Regions from separate parts of the Pantoea sp. Ae19-2 genome, predicted to be linked through region 3. Evidence: predicted binding sites of a transcription regulator. Region 3 holds the regulator's gene; each other region holds the start of a gene.
What was found. The regulator CRP, encoded in region 3, controls carbon source genes, mostly activating them, when cyclic AMP is high. The targets are predictions, from matches to a motif close to ATGTGANNNNNNTCACAT.
Positions count from the first base shown of each region.

Region 1: the regulator CRP is predicted to act here: its motif matches at 2,230-2,247, upstream of AAIE03_RS17595 (PTS mannitol transporter subunit IICBA).
Region 2: the regulator CRP is predicted to act here: its motif matches at 1,892-1,909, upstream of pth (aminoacyl-tRNA hydrolase).

Region 1 is NZ_JBCHWE010000001.1:3,832,409-3,836,604, reverse strand. Features, by position in the region: gene mtlD (mannitol-1-phosphate 5-dehydrogenase) at 1-59, opposite strand, end outside; gene AAIE03_RS17595 (PTS mannitol transporter subunit IICBA) at 153-2,087, opposite strand; gene AAIE03_RS17590 (DUF3053 domain-containing protein) at 2,524-3,240, opposite strand.
Region 2 is NZ_JBCHWE010000001.1:2,051,446-2,055,641, reverse strand. Features, by position in the region: gene ychF (redox-regulated ATPase YchF) at 1-1,036, opposite strand, end outside; gene pth (aminoacyl-tRNA hydrolase) at 1,143-1,730, opposite strand; gene ychH (stress-induced protein YchH) at 1,991-2,269, shown strand; gene AAIE03_RS09440 (GGDEF domain-containing protein) at 2,261-3,415, opposite strand; gene prs (ribose-phosphate diphosphokinase) at 3,636-4,196, opposite strand, start outside.
Region 3 is NZ_JBCHWE010000001.1:4,299,721-4,303,916, forward strand. Features, by position in the region: gene AAIE03_RS19735 (YccS/YhfK family putative transporter) at 1-1,987, opposite strand, end outside; gene crp (cAMP-activated global transcriptional regulator CRP) at 2,046-2,678, opposite strand; gene AAIE03_RS19745 (OsmC family protein) at 2,982-3,386, shown strand; gene AAIE03_RS19750 (phosphoribulokinase) at 3,416-4,196, opposite strand, start outside.

The DNA of each region.
Region 1 (4,196 bases), 470 kb from region 3:
AGCAGTTTGCCGATAAAGCCACGACCGATGTTGCCTGCTCCAAAATGTAACGCTTTCATAAAATTGACCCATATCAAATAACGATGGGGCGGGCATGTCCGCCCCCAAAAAATGGGACGGGCACAACCGCCCCAGGGAAATGTCGGACCCGATTATGCTACAGCGGGTTTGCCTGATAACAGATCCAGAACATCCTGTACGCTTTCTGTACGTGCCAGTTGTTCAATGACCTGCTCATCATCGAGCGCGTTCGTCAGGCTGGTAATCACCTGAATGTGCTCGTTATTGCGGGCAGCTATACCAATCACCAAACGTGCCACTTCATCAGGTTCCTCGCCAAACTGAACGCCGGCAGGGTACTGGCAGAAAACCACACCCGTTTTCAGTACACGGTCTTTCGCTTCAACGGTACCGTGCGGCACAGCAATCGACTCGCCAAGATAGGTTGGCGTCAGCTTTTCGCGCGCCAGCATGGCATCAATGTATTCGGGTTCTACGTAGCCGCCTTTGACTAACTGCTCACCGGCAAAGCGAATCGCCTGCTCTTTATTGCTGGCACTCAGCCCCAGGAAAACGTTGCTCTGGCCGAGTTTAAACAGGTTGGCATGGCTGTCATCGTAGCTGTCACCCAGCGTCTTCTGTACGGCTTCGCGGTTAGCTTCACTGCGATTAGCCGCCACCAGGCGCTCGGTCAGCGTGCTATAAAGTGCACTGTCCAGGAAGTTATTTAAGGAAATGTGCTGGGCATGAGGCGCCTGACGGATGGCTCGTTCAGTAAGATCTCGATGGGTAATCACCAGATCAACGTCACCCGGTAAGGCATTAATCGCGCTGTTGGTGACCGACACGTTACTCAGACCTGCATCATGGACCTTCTTACGCAGGACACCAGCGCCCATGGCGCTTGAGCCCATACCTGCATCGCAGGCCACAATGATTTTACGCACATGATCCAAATCTACGCTCATCGCGTCGCTCGCAACCGGCGCACCTGTCAGACTCTGACCCTTCGACTGCGCTTTCATATCACGCATACGCTGCGTCGCCGCTTCAATATCGTCATCTTCTTTCACTTTGCTGGTCTTCAACAAAATGGCAGAAATCACAAACGACACCGCAAATGCAGCAAAGATGGCGGCGATATTGGCAAAGTAAGCTCCTTTTGGCGTCATGGCCAATACGGCCAGGATAGAACCTGGTGAAGCAGGCGATACCAGACCACCGTGCAGTACGGTCAGCGTAAAGACACCGGTCATTCCGCCAAGGATGACGGCCAGCAGCAGGCGTGGTGCCATCAGCACGTAAGGGAAGTAGATCTCGTGAATGCCGCCCAGGAAGTGGATGATCGCCGCGCCCCCAGCAGACTGTTTAGCACTGCCGCGACCAAAAAACATATAGGCCATCAGCACGCCCATCCCCGGACCCGGGTTGGCTTCGATCAGGAAGAAAATTGATTTCCCTGCTTCACTTGCCTGCTGAATACCCAGAGGTGAGAAAATCCCGTGGTTAATCGCGTTGTTCAGGAACAGGATTTTTGCAGGTTCAACGAAGATTGACGTCAATGGCAGCAGGTTGTTCTGCACCATCAGGTTAACGCCCGTGGCAAGAATGTGTGAAAGACCTTCAACCAGCGGACCAATCGCCATAAAAGCCAGCATGGCCAACAGCATACCGATAATACCGGCAGAGAAGTTGTTCACCAGCATCTCAAAGCCGCTTTTAATTTTACCGTCAACCATACGGTCAAAGGATTTGATCGCCCAGCCGCCAAGTGGGCCCGCAATCATTGAGCCGAGGAACATCGGCATATCAGCACCGACAATTACCCCCATCGTAGTGATTGCGCCAACCACCCCACCGCGATCGCCACCGACCAGGCGTCCACCGGTATAACCGATCAGGAGTGGCAGCAGGTAAGTGATCATTGGGGCGACCAGTTTCGCCAGCGTTTCGTTAGGGATCCATCCTGTTGGAATAAACAGCGCGGTGATAATACCCCAGGCGATAAATGCGCCAATGTTAGGCATCACCATATTACTCAAAAAGCGACCAAAGCTTTGTACTTTGACCTTTACTGATGAGGACATAAGCCCACCCCTTGTTGAGACGCGCTGCAACAGGAGCGCGCGTTTGTTTTTGTTTAGCCACTACGGCGATGAGCCGTCAGTATTACTGTATGCAGGCGGACTTTATCACGCGAATAGTGGACTGCGTAGTGCACGAGGCTTAGTGTGATTTAGGTCACATTTATGTCGGGGGGATGGGGGGTTATTAAGTGACTTTTATCACAGAAATGAGCCATTGCGGCGAGAAGACGACGGATTTTTAGCCATCGAAATCGATTTATAGTGATTGCGATCACATTTATGGCATTGAGCTTTGTTTGATAAATGAGACTAAGATCACAATTTAATTTAATGAAAAACGGGCCGGATCACATTTTGATCAGGCCCGTTTGAATGCGGAATCATGATTTCACGTGGCTCAGGTTAGGCGGTGAATGACCCGTCCCCTGCACGCCGATTATTGCAAATTACCCTGTACTGCATTTTTAGCCTGGCTCAGCGCTTGCACATTAGCTGATAAGCTCGTCATTAAGTCATTATATTGCGTCGCCTGTTCCTGAGTTGGGAACTGAACGCCACCGTTATTGAAACTGACGCGTGTTCCCTGAGCCTGCAAAAACTCACCTGTCTTTACAGCATCCTGGCTAAGTGCCTGCAGTTTGGGTAGCAATGGGATCAACTGGCCAGCAGGCTGCGTCACCACTTTGTCATACGCGGTATCGAAGACTTTTTTCAGGTCGTCGTTTTGCTTAAGCGCGCTTTTACTTTTATCTGCCTGCATTTTTGCGGTTTCCAGTTGCTGGGTAGCCACCGTCAACGCGCTGTTGGCCTGGGCCAGTGAGTCGTGGCGGCTCAGATAGTCCTGCGGCACATGAATAGCAGAAAGTTCATCCACCACCGGACGCATCCCCTGATCCACAGCTTTGTTCGCCTGCTGCGAGAAGCCATAAAGAATGGCGTAATCACCGGTGAAAGGGCCAAAACTTTGTTTCTGATTTTCACTCAGGCTGGGTAGATGTTCACCGCTACGCATAACGGTATTTTGCAGAAAATCGATAAACGCTTTGCGCTGTTCGCCCTCTTTATCACCACATGCGGTAAGTTGCAGCACAAGAAGCACGCCAGTCAGCAAAATGCCGCTGCGTGCCAGGATACGGGAAATGCCTGAAGCCATGGGTTCAACTCCTGTCGGTAAAACTGGCTGATGTCCGGATAAGCAGTGGCCTAAAGAATAGAACAAAGGATAACGGCCACACAATGCGAAAGCGCGATGTAAGGCCATAACCTGTAAGAAAGTTTGCCCTAAGCGTGTTTAAGATGATGTTACAGGCTTATGGTGTCAGAAAAGAAGGCCAGCGCATCCGCGACTCGGGCTTTTTTGCACCGATAACGAGCCCGCGCGAAGGGAAGCTAACGGATCCGTAAGTATAGGTCATAAATAATTAATTCCATCTTATGTTTCTAGCGACACAGATGTTCCATCTGAATCGTTAACGTTAAACGTCCATTAACGAGTTGCCCTGAAATTGTTCGTCTGCATTAAAGTGGTGCAAACGCCTGCATGAACGCAATCACTGGCACGAATCGCACAAATTATCGTGTTCACTATAATTAAAACGTCATGTTGTCCTTCGATGATAAAGCTGACTCCCTTTTTAGCGCTTCCGGCGCCACCTACGTCAGGCCTGGCAAGCGTTTTCTTGTTTTGGCAGCAAGAAAGGCGTGATGGCTGACAGCACTCTCCAGCCAGTATGTGTTCAAAAAATGAAAGTCTGGCGCATATTTTGCAATCAACTCACAGAGCCGGTGCGGTTATCCTGGCCAGTTCATCACCTGATTGCCGGCCATAAAGAAAACGCGACCAGCGCTGTTGACAGACGCTGTGGTAACAAAACCAATCGCTTCAAAAGGTTAAGTTGCTTAACCATTTTTCAGAATTGTAAAGTTAAAAAAAATGTCTAATTTGCGCTGCAAATTGTCAGGTATCTATCCATACTTAGTCTCCCGGCATTTGTGGCATTGTGTTGACATGTTTAACAGCAATGCAGGTCAGGCTGTGTCCCATAAGGGTTTTCTTACAATAAAAACAAACTCTTAAGGGATGCAGCTTGCTTAATCCGGTTTCTGAGC
Region 2 (4,196 bases), 2.2 Mb from region 3:
CTTCTGAACGCATTTTTCCGGCTTCTTTCGCGCCTTGCTCGCCCTTATAGGCAATAAAGTCTTCAAACGCGATAGTTTGCGCGCGGATAAAGCCTTTCTCGAAGTCGGTATGGATTTTACCGGCTGCCTGTGGCGCGGTGGCACCGACAGGGATAGTCCATGCGCGAACTTCTTTCACGCCAGCGGTGAAATAGGTTTGCAGGTTCAGCAGGGAGTAACCGGCGCGGATCACGCGGTTCAGGCCTGGCTCTTCAATGCCCAACTCGGCCATAAACTCATCACGATCTTCATCTTCCAGCTCGGCGATGTCGGACTCAACGGCGGCGCAGACGGGCACCACAACAGAACCTTCTTTAGCCGCAATTTCGCGCACTTTATCCAGATAGGGGTTGTTCTCAAAACCGTCTTCGTTGACGTTGGCGATGTACATGGTGGGCTTCAGCGTCAGGAAACTCAGGTAGCGCAGGGCGGCCTTGTCTTCTTCCGTCAGATCCAGCGCGCGCAGCATGCCCGCATTTTCTAAATGCGGCAGGCATTTTTCCAGTGCGGCCTGTTCTGCTTTAGCGTCTTTATCGCCGCCTTTGGCTTTCTTCTGTACGCGCTGCAGAGCACGTTCACAGGTGTCCAGATCCGCCAGCGCCAGCTCGGTGTTGATGGTTTCAATATCATCAGCCGGATCGACTTTGTTATTCACGTGAATGATATTGTCGTTCTCGAAGCAGCGCACCACGTGACCAATCGATTCGGTCTCACGGATGTTGGTCAGGAACTGGTTGCCCAGGCCTTCACCTTTGGAGGCGCCTTTCACCAGGCCGGCGATATCAACGAATTCCATGGTGGTGGGCACTACGCGCTGCGGCTTAACGATCTCAGACAGCTGATCCAGACGCAGGTCTGGCATAGGGACGACGCCAGTGTTGGGTTCAATCGTGCAGAAGGGGAAGTTAGCCGCTTCAATACCCGCTTTAGTCAGCGCGTTAAAAAGAGTGGATTTACCGACATTTGGCAGGCCCACGATACCGCATTTGAATCCCATGGTTTAGTACCCTTTATAGCTGTATGGGCAGAGCCATTAGCAGGCTCCGCCGGAAACGTAAGATAATTTTCGCGCATTATACACAGATTCGCGACAATCTGGGCGATTAGACAGGCTTAAAGGCATGCAGGCGGTTCATCGCCTTGATGCGGTCTTCCTTTAGCCACAGTTCGGTGCAGCGCGCCGCCTCATCAATGGCATCATCAATCAGTTTTTGCTCGCTGGCTGGGGGCTTGCCCAAAACAAAGCCGGTGACCTTATTGCGATCGCCGGGATGGCCGATGCCAATCCGCAGGCGGTGAAAGTTATTGTTGTTGCCGAGCTTGCTGATAATGTCTTTCAGGCCGTTATGCCCGCCATGTCCGCCGCCTTGTTTAAATTTGGCGATGCCAGGGGGAAGGTCCAGTTCATCATGGGCCACCAGGATCTCTTCCGGCGCGATGCGATAGAAGGTCGCCATGGCTGCCACGGCTTTGCCGCTGAGGTTCATAAACGTGGTCGGCACCAGCAAGCGCACGTCTTCACCGGCTAAAGCCAGTCGTGCCGTATAGCCATAAAATTTGGCTTCTTCTTTCAACGACTGATTGTGACGCTCAGCCAGCAAGTCCAGATACCAGGCACCCGCATTGTGGCGCGTGGCGGCATATTCCGCGCCGGGATTCGCCAGGCCCACAATCAGTTTTATGCTGCTCACAAGGAATATCCTGCTGTAATAACTCAAGGGCGATAGTTTACTGTGCCGCGACGCGGATCACAAAGACCGCGCAGGGGAAATTATTAGTGTCAGTGATTAATTATTTTTCATCTAAATCAATAAACTGGAATAACGTATTGGTCACAAATCATCTGGCCTTTATGTGAGTTAGTGCACAAATTAGCCTGAGGGCATTGCCTACACTACTATCAGTTTAACATTGTGTGCGCTCATCCGACCGCGCATAAAGGAGGTGAAAGATGAAACGTCATCACTCACGCATGGCAGGTAATGCCTTGATGGGAATTGGACTCGTGACCATGCTTCTCGGCATCGGTTTTTCGATTATTAACCAGCTGCCTTCGCTTGATTTACCACAGATGCTGGCTCAGGGCGCGATGTTCGGCATTTTCTTTGGCGCACTGTTATGGCTGGTAGGCGCCTGTATTAGCGGTCGTGAAAAAGTAGAAGATCGCTATTACTGGGTGCGCCATTATGGCGATAAACGCTGTCGCCGCACCCATCATTCGTCACATTAGATTTTCTGACATAACCAGGTAAGGTTCTGTCCGATTTCTGCCCTTGGCTTTGGCGCGATAGAGTGCTTTATCCGCCAGAGCCATTAGTTGACCAAAATCTATTTCGCCGTTATCTGCAGTCGCAAAACCGATACTCACTGAATAGGCGATCTGGCCGGGACGCGAATGCTGAACGGTCTGGCGTACCTGTTCGCACCACACTCGGGCTTGCTCAAAGCTGAGCGGCAGCAGCGCTGCAAACTCCTCACCGCCCAGTCTTGCAAAGCGGCCATCCTGTGGCAGCGTTCCCGAGACCCTGTTACAAAAATCAATTAACACCCGATCCCCTTGCTGGTGCCCGTAGCGGTCATTGATCCCTTTAAAATGATCAAGGTCGAATAACACGACCGTCAGCGCTTTGTTTTGCTTCAGGCAAAACCGGATCATAGCGTCCGCGCCGGAAAACAGTGCACGACGATTCCAGATATTGGTTAGCGGGTCATGAAGCGAGGCGTCCTTAAGTGCATTACGGGTGCGTTCATTCACCATAGCTAATATGGTGACGGTGAAGCCAATCACGAAAAGCATGGATTCCAGAATCACGTAGATCGAAAAGTCAGAACCGCTGATCGCCCCCTGCATGCCAACAGGACGGGTGTTATCCAGAAATAACCGGGCGACGTGAAAAAGCAGGTGAGTCCAGAGCAATAATTGTGCGGGCCAAAAGGTGGTATTCATATCACGGCGTGCCAGCCAGAGCAGATAAATGAGTGCGGCGGTATAGGCGATGCAAAGCAGGCAGAGCACCAAAACACGCAGTGATAAGCTGTAATAAAAGGTCGGAAACAGGCAGAGCAGAGACCATAGTGCCGCCCCTGCTAAGCCGGTCATGCCCGGGGATTTACCACAGAATGTGCGAAAAGCGCTAAATAACCCCCCGTAGGCCAGCATCACTAATACGTTGCTTACGGCTACCGGTAAGAATTGATCGCCCTTGCTGCGCAAGCTGCTGAGAAAAAAGGCAACAAGCGTGAGCACGATGGCGACACAGACATAGCCCAGAATGCGGTCATAGTGAGATCCGACCCAGGCAAAGATCATAATCAGGCTCATAAACCCCAGTACGTAGAGTTCGCAAATAAATAACGTAAAGACGTCGAGGTTCATAGTGGGCGGCGATCGCAATAAAAAGTGCGGGCAAATTACCACTCAACTCAAAAAGGCAAAAGGCCAGATAACATAATTTCAGCGAAAGAGTTTTTCGTAGTGATCGTGACAATAACTGAGGTCACTCATAATGAAAATTTCTGAAAACCAAGCAGCTTTGTCGGAGGGAATAAACAGGAGACAAAAGAAAAGGCCGGGCATAATGCCCGGCCTGCGAAGATTAATGTTCGAACATTGCCGAAATGGACTCTTCGTTACTGATGCGGCGAATCGCTTCGGCCAGCATACCTGACAGCGTCAGGGTACGGACGTTTGGCAGCGACTTCATCTCTTCTGATAACGGGATGGTGTCACAGACGATAACCTGATCGATAACAGATTTACGCAGGTTTTCCACCGCATTGCCAGAGAAGATAGGGTGCGTAGCGTAAGCGAACACGCGCTTGGCACCGCGCTCTTTTAACGCTTCTGCGGCTTTGCACAGTGTGCCGCCGGTGTCGATCATGTCGTCGACCAGCACACAGTCACGGCCCGCAACGTCACCAATGATATGCATGACCTGAGAAACGTTCGCACGCGGGCGACGTTTATCGATGATTGCCATATCGGTGTCGTTCAGCAGTTTGGCAATGGCACGAGCGCGCACTACGCCGCCAATGTCCGGAGACACAACAATCGGGTTTTCCAGACCGATTTGTAACATATCCTCCAGCAGAATCGGGCTGCCGAATACGTTATCAACCGGGACGTCAAAGAAGCCCTGGATCTGCTCGGCGTGCAG
Region 3 (4,196 bases):
GATGCTCCAGGATGCGCCTGACGTGCTGCTCCAGTACCGTGACCGGCCCCTCATTTATATCTTCCACGCCCTGTAGCAGATCCGTCTGCGAACTTTCCCCATCATATTCCAGCCTTTGCTGACACCGTTGCAGGGCGATCTCGCACCATTGCAGGTAGTGCTCAGCCAGCGTGGGCGGCAGCATGGTATGTTCACGTGCCAGAATGGTCATGGCGTTAATGTGCTCCACGATAAACTGGCAGTGCGTGACCCATAAGCGCATATCCTGCAGGTAGCGTGAATTAAATCCCGGCTCCTGCATGGCCTGATTCAGGGAGTTGAATACGGCGTTATGCGCCTGGTTGACCTTAACCCGCTGGTAAGCCAGCGCATCGGGTGACTGCTCCGGGCCCAGCAACATTCGCAGGGCATCCTGACAGGCCTCCAGCGCATCATGGGCATTCTGGCGCAGCAGGGCACTTTGCCACTGCGGCCACAGCCATAACATGCCCCCAAAGGCGATCAGGCAGCCCATCAGCGTATCCAGCAGGCGGGGCAGTAAAAACTGTGCCCCGTTAAGGGAGAGCAGTTGCAGCGTATAAACGGCCGTAACCGTAAATCCCACTATTGACCAGCCGTAAAACTGGCGGGTAAAACGGTAGCTGATAAAGGTAATCACCAGCATGATGCTCAGCACCAGCGGTTCAGGCACATCCAGGCGTAGCGACGCCGCCGCGATAGCCAGTCCGGCAAAGGTTCCCAGGGCCCGGTGCTGAATACGTACGCGGGTTGCGCTGTAGTTGCTCTGGCTGACAAACATGATGGTCATCAAAATCCAGTAGGGCTTAGGAATCGAAAAGAACACGGCCAGGGCGCTGCCCAGCATCAGCATGACGGAAAAACGCCCGGCCGTTCGCAGTGCGGAAGACCGCAGCGACAGATAGCTCCGCAACGCGGGCAGCAGCGGTAAACGACGCTGGCGATCGGCCATCAGGTCGCGTTGATAAAGCGGCTTTTGGGTTCGAAGCACCCGGGCGATACGGCTGAAATGATAGAGACAGAAGTTACCCACCGGATTGTCCGGATGCTGAAGGGCGATTTTCTCCAGCGCACCCAACTGCTTGTCCATATCGAAACGACCAGAGAGTTGGTGATACAGAATATCGTCGGCCAGCGCGCGCAGCCGGGCTGAAATCGTTCTGGCGTTCCAGCGGATGACGGCTTCAGCATGGCTTTGCTCGACCAGCTTCTGGACCTCTTCCGGCTGATGCAGGCTGACGGAGATATGCTCCTGCAGATCCAGTGCTACCTGAAACGCCCGGGTCAGGCGTTTGTGGCTGTGATCGCGACTCGCAGACAGCATATGCATTTGCTGATAGCAGGTGTTGATCAGATCGATCGCTTTTTGCTGACGCGCCAGCAGGGGCGGCAGGGCTTTTTCCGGATCGGTCAGCTGCGTCAATAAGCTGTACTTGGCGTCACAGTAATTTGCCAGCTCACGGTAGATCAGGCTCAGGCTTTCGCGCATCGGCTGCTCTTTCCACAGCCAGAACCAAAACCAGTTGAACAGGCCATACCAGAGCGTTCCACCGATATAGAGCAGGGGCGGAACGTAAATGGGCATACGGCCAATCAGGCTGAGGGTAAAAATTGACGCGATTAACGTGCCGGGCAGCAGTCGGGCGTGCAGCGGACTGATCTCTCCGGTGACGCCAAGCAGCAAAGGCAGGGCAAACAGGATGAGCGGCAGCGGCACGTCTTTAAGCAGCAGCCACTGCATCAGTAAACTGCCAAGGGCAAACAGGCTGCCGCCGATGATCAGGCGTTTAAAGAAGCGTTTGTGGGGCGTGTCCAGACCGGCAATGTTGCAGCAGGCGGGAACCAATGAGAACAGCAATCCTTTTTGCAGATCGCCGAACAGCCAGCCGAGCGCTACGGGAAGGCACAACACCAGCGTCTGGCGCAGCGCATAGTTAACTTCGGGGTGATAGATTATTCTTCGCCACATCGGCTCAACACAAGACATTCACGGCATAATGTCGCCATCACGCCGTGAACAGTCAGGCTTAGCGTGTGCCGTAAACAACGATGGTTTTGCCGTGTGCGGAGATCAGGTTCTGATCTTCCAGCATCTTCAAAATACGGCCCACGGTTTCACGTGAACAACCAACGATTTGGCCAATTTCCTGACGAGTAATTTTAATTTGCATGCCGTCAGGATGCGTCATGGCATCTGGCTGTTTAGCCAGATTAAGCAACGTTTGTGCAATGCGTCCGGTCACATCCAGGAAAGCGAGATTTCCCACTTTTTCTGACGTCACCTGCAGACGGCGAGCCATCTGAGAAGAAAGACGCATCAAAATATCCGGGTTAACCTGGATGAGCTGACGGAATTTCTTGTAGGAAATCTCTGCCACTTCGCACGCAGTTTTCGCACGTACCCAGGCGCTGCGCTCCTGACCTTCTTCAAACAGGCCAAGCTCACCAATAAAATCGCCTTGATTCAGATAAGAAAGAATCATCTCTTTGCCTTCTTCATCCTTAATCAGTACCGCGACGGAACCTTTCACGATGTAGTAAAGCGTTTCGGCTTTTTCACCTTGGTGAATCAGCGTACTTTTGGATGGATACTTGTGAATATGGCAATGGGACAGGAACCATTCAAGTGTAGGGTCTGTTTGCGGTTTGCCGAGAACCATTCGCTATTATCCTCTATTGTAATCGTGCCCAAAATACAGGGCTCAGTTTCCCTGCCAGGCGATGAAAGCGTTAAGCGTGTTTCCATTCAGGAAATTATTCGGGCTGCATTTGCGCAGAGCGCATCATTCTTCCCGGCTTCGTCTTCGGATGACGAAAAATATTTTCAGCACTGTTTGTAGCACAGCTTTCGCCGACTGTCTTGTGTTGTCTCGCTTCAGCAATAAGGCTGATTTCTCCGGATTGCTGTTTACCAGGCAAAAGCGTACTCTGACGCAAAAACAGGGCATTCTGGGGGCCAGATTATGCAGGCAAGAGTCAAATGGGTTGAAGGGTTAACATTCCTCGGCGAGTCTTCGTCCGGACATCAGGTCTTAATGGACGGCAATTCCGGCGATAAAGCGCCCAGCCCTATGGAAATGGTGCTGATGGCGGCCGGCGGATGCAGCGCCATTGATGTGGTATCAATTTTGCAAAAAGGTCGCAACGATGTGGCTGATTGCGAAGTAAAACTCGAATCAGAACGCCGGGAAGAAGCGCCTCGCATCTTTACCCGCATCAACCTGCATTTTATCGTCAGTGGAAAAGCACTTTCAGATAAAGCCGTGGCGCGTGCGGTCGACCTTTCAGCTGAGAAGTATTGCTCGGTTGCCATTATGTTAGGCAAAGGGGTGGAAATTACCCACAGTTACGAAGTTATCGAGCTGTAATTATTCAGAGGCCAGCGCGGCCTCTGATTTTATTCAATGCGTTTGCCTTCCATGAGCCGTTTTACCAGCGGTGCCATAATTAATTCCATCGCCAGCCCCATTTTCCCGCCAGGTACAACCAGCGTGTTGATATTGGAAATAAACGATCCCTGCAGCATGGCCAGTAGGTAGGGAAAATCAATATCTTCCAGCCCCTGAAAGTGGATGACGACAAAACTTTCATCCAGTGAAGGAATGGTGCGTGCCGCAAAGGGGTTAGAGGTGTCGACGGTTGGAACCCGCTGAAAGTTAATATGGGTGCGTGAGAACTGCGGCGTAATGAAATTGATGTAATCTTCCATTGAGCGCACCACCGAATCCATTACGGCTTCACGCGAATGACCGCGTTCACCGGTATCGCGTACCAGCTTCTGAATCCACTCCAGGTTAACGATGGGGACGACGCCGACCAGTAAATCCACTTTTTCAGCGACGTTGTGCTGAGCCGTCACGACGCCGCCGTGCAGTCCTTCATAAAACAGCACGTCCGTATCCGGTGGCAGCGGCTGCCACGGGGTAAAGGTACCTGGTACCTGATTCCAGGGCACCGCTTCGTCGTAGGTATGCAGGTATTTACGTGACTGGCCCTTGCCCTGATCACCGTATTCAACAAAGGTCTGCTCCAGCAGACCGAAATCATTCGCCTCCGGGCCAAAGTAGCTGATATGGCGACCCAGATCGCGCGCCTTACGGATAGCCATATCCATTTCAGGCCGGGTAAATCGGTGGAAACTGTCCCCTTCCAGCTCGGCCGCGTGCAAATTGAGTTGC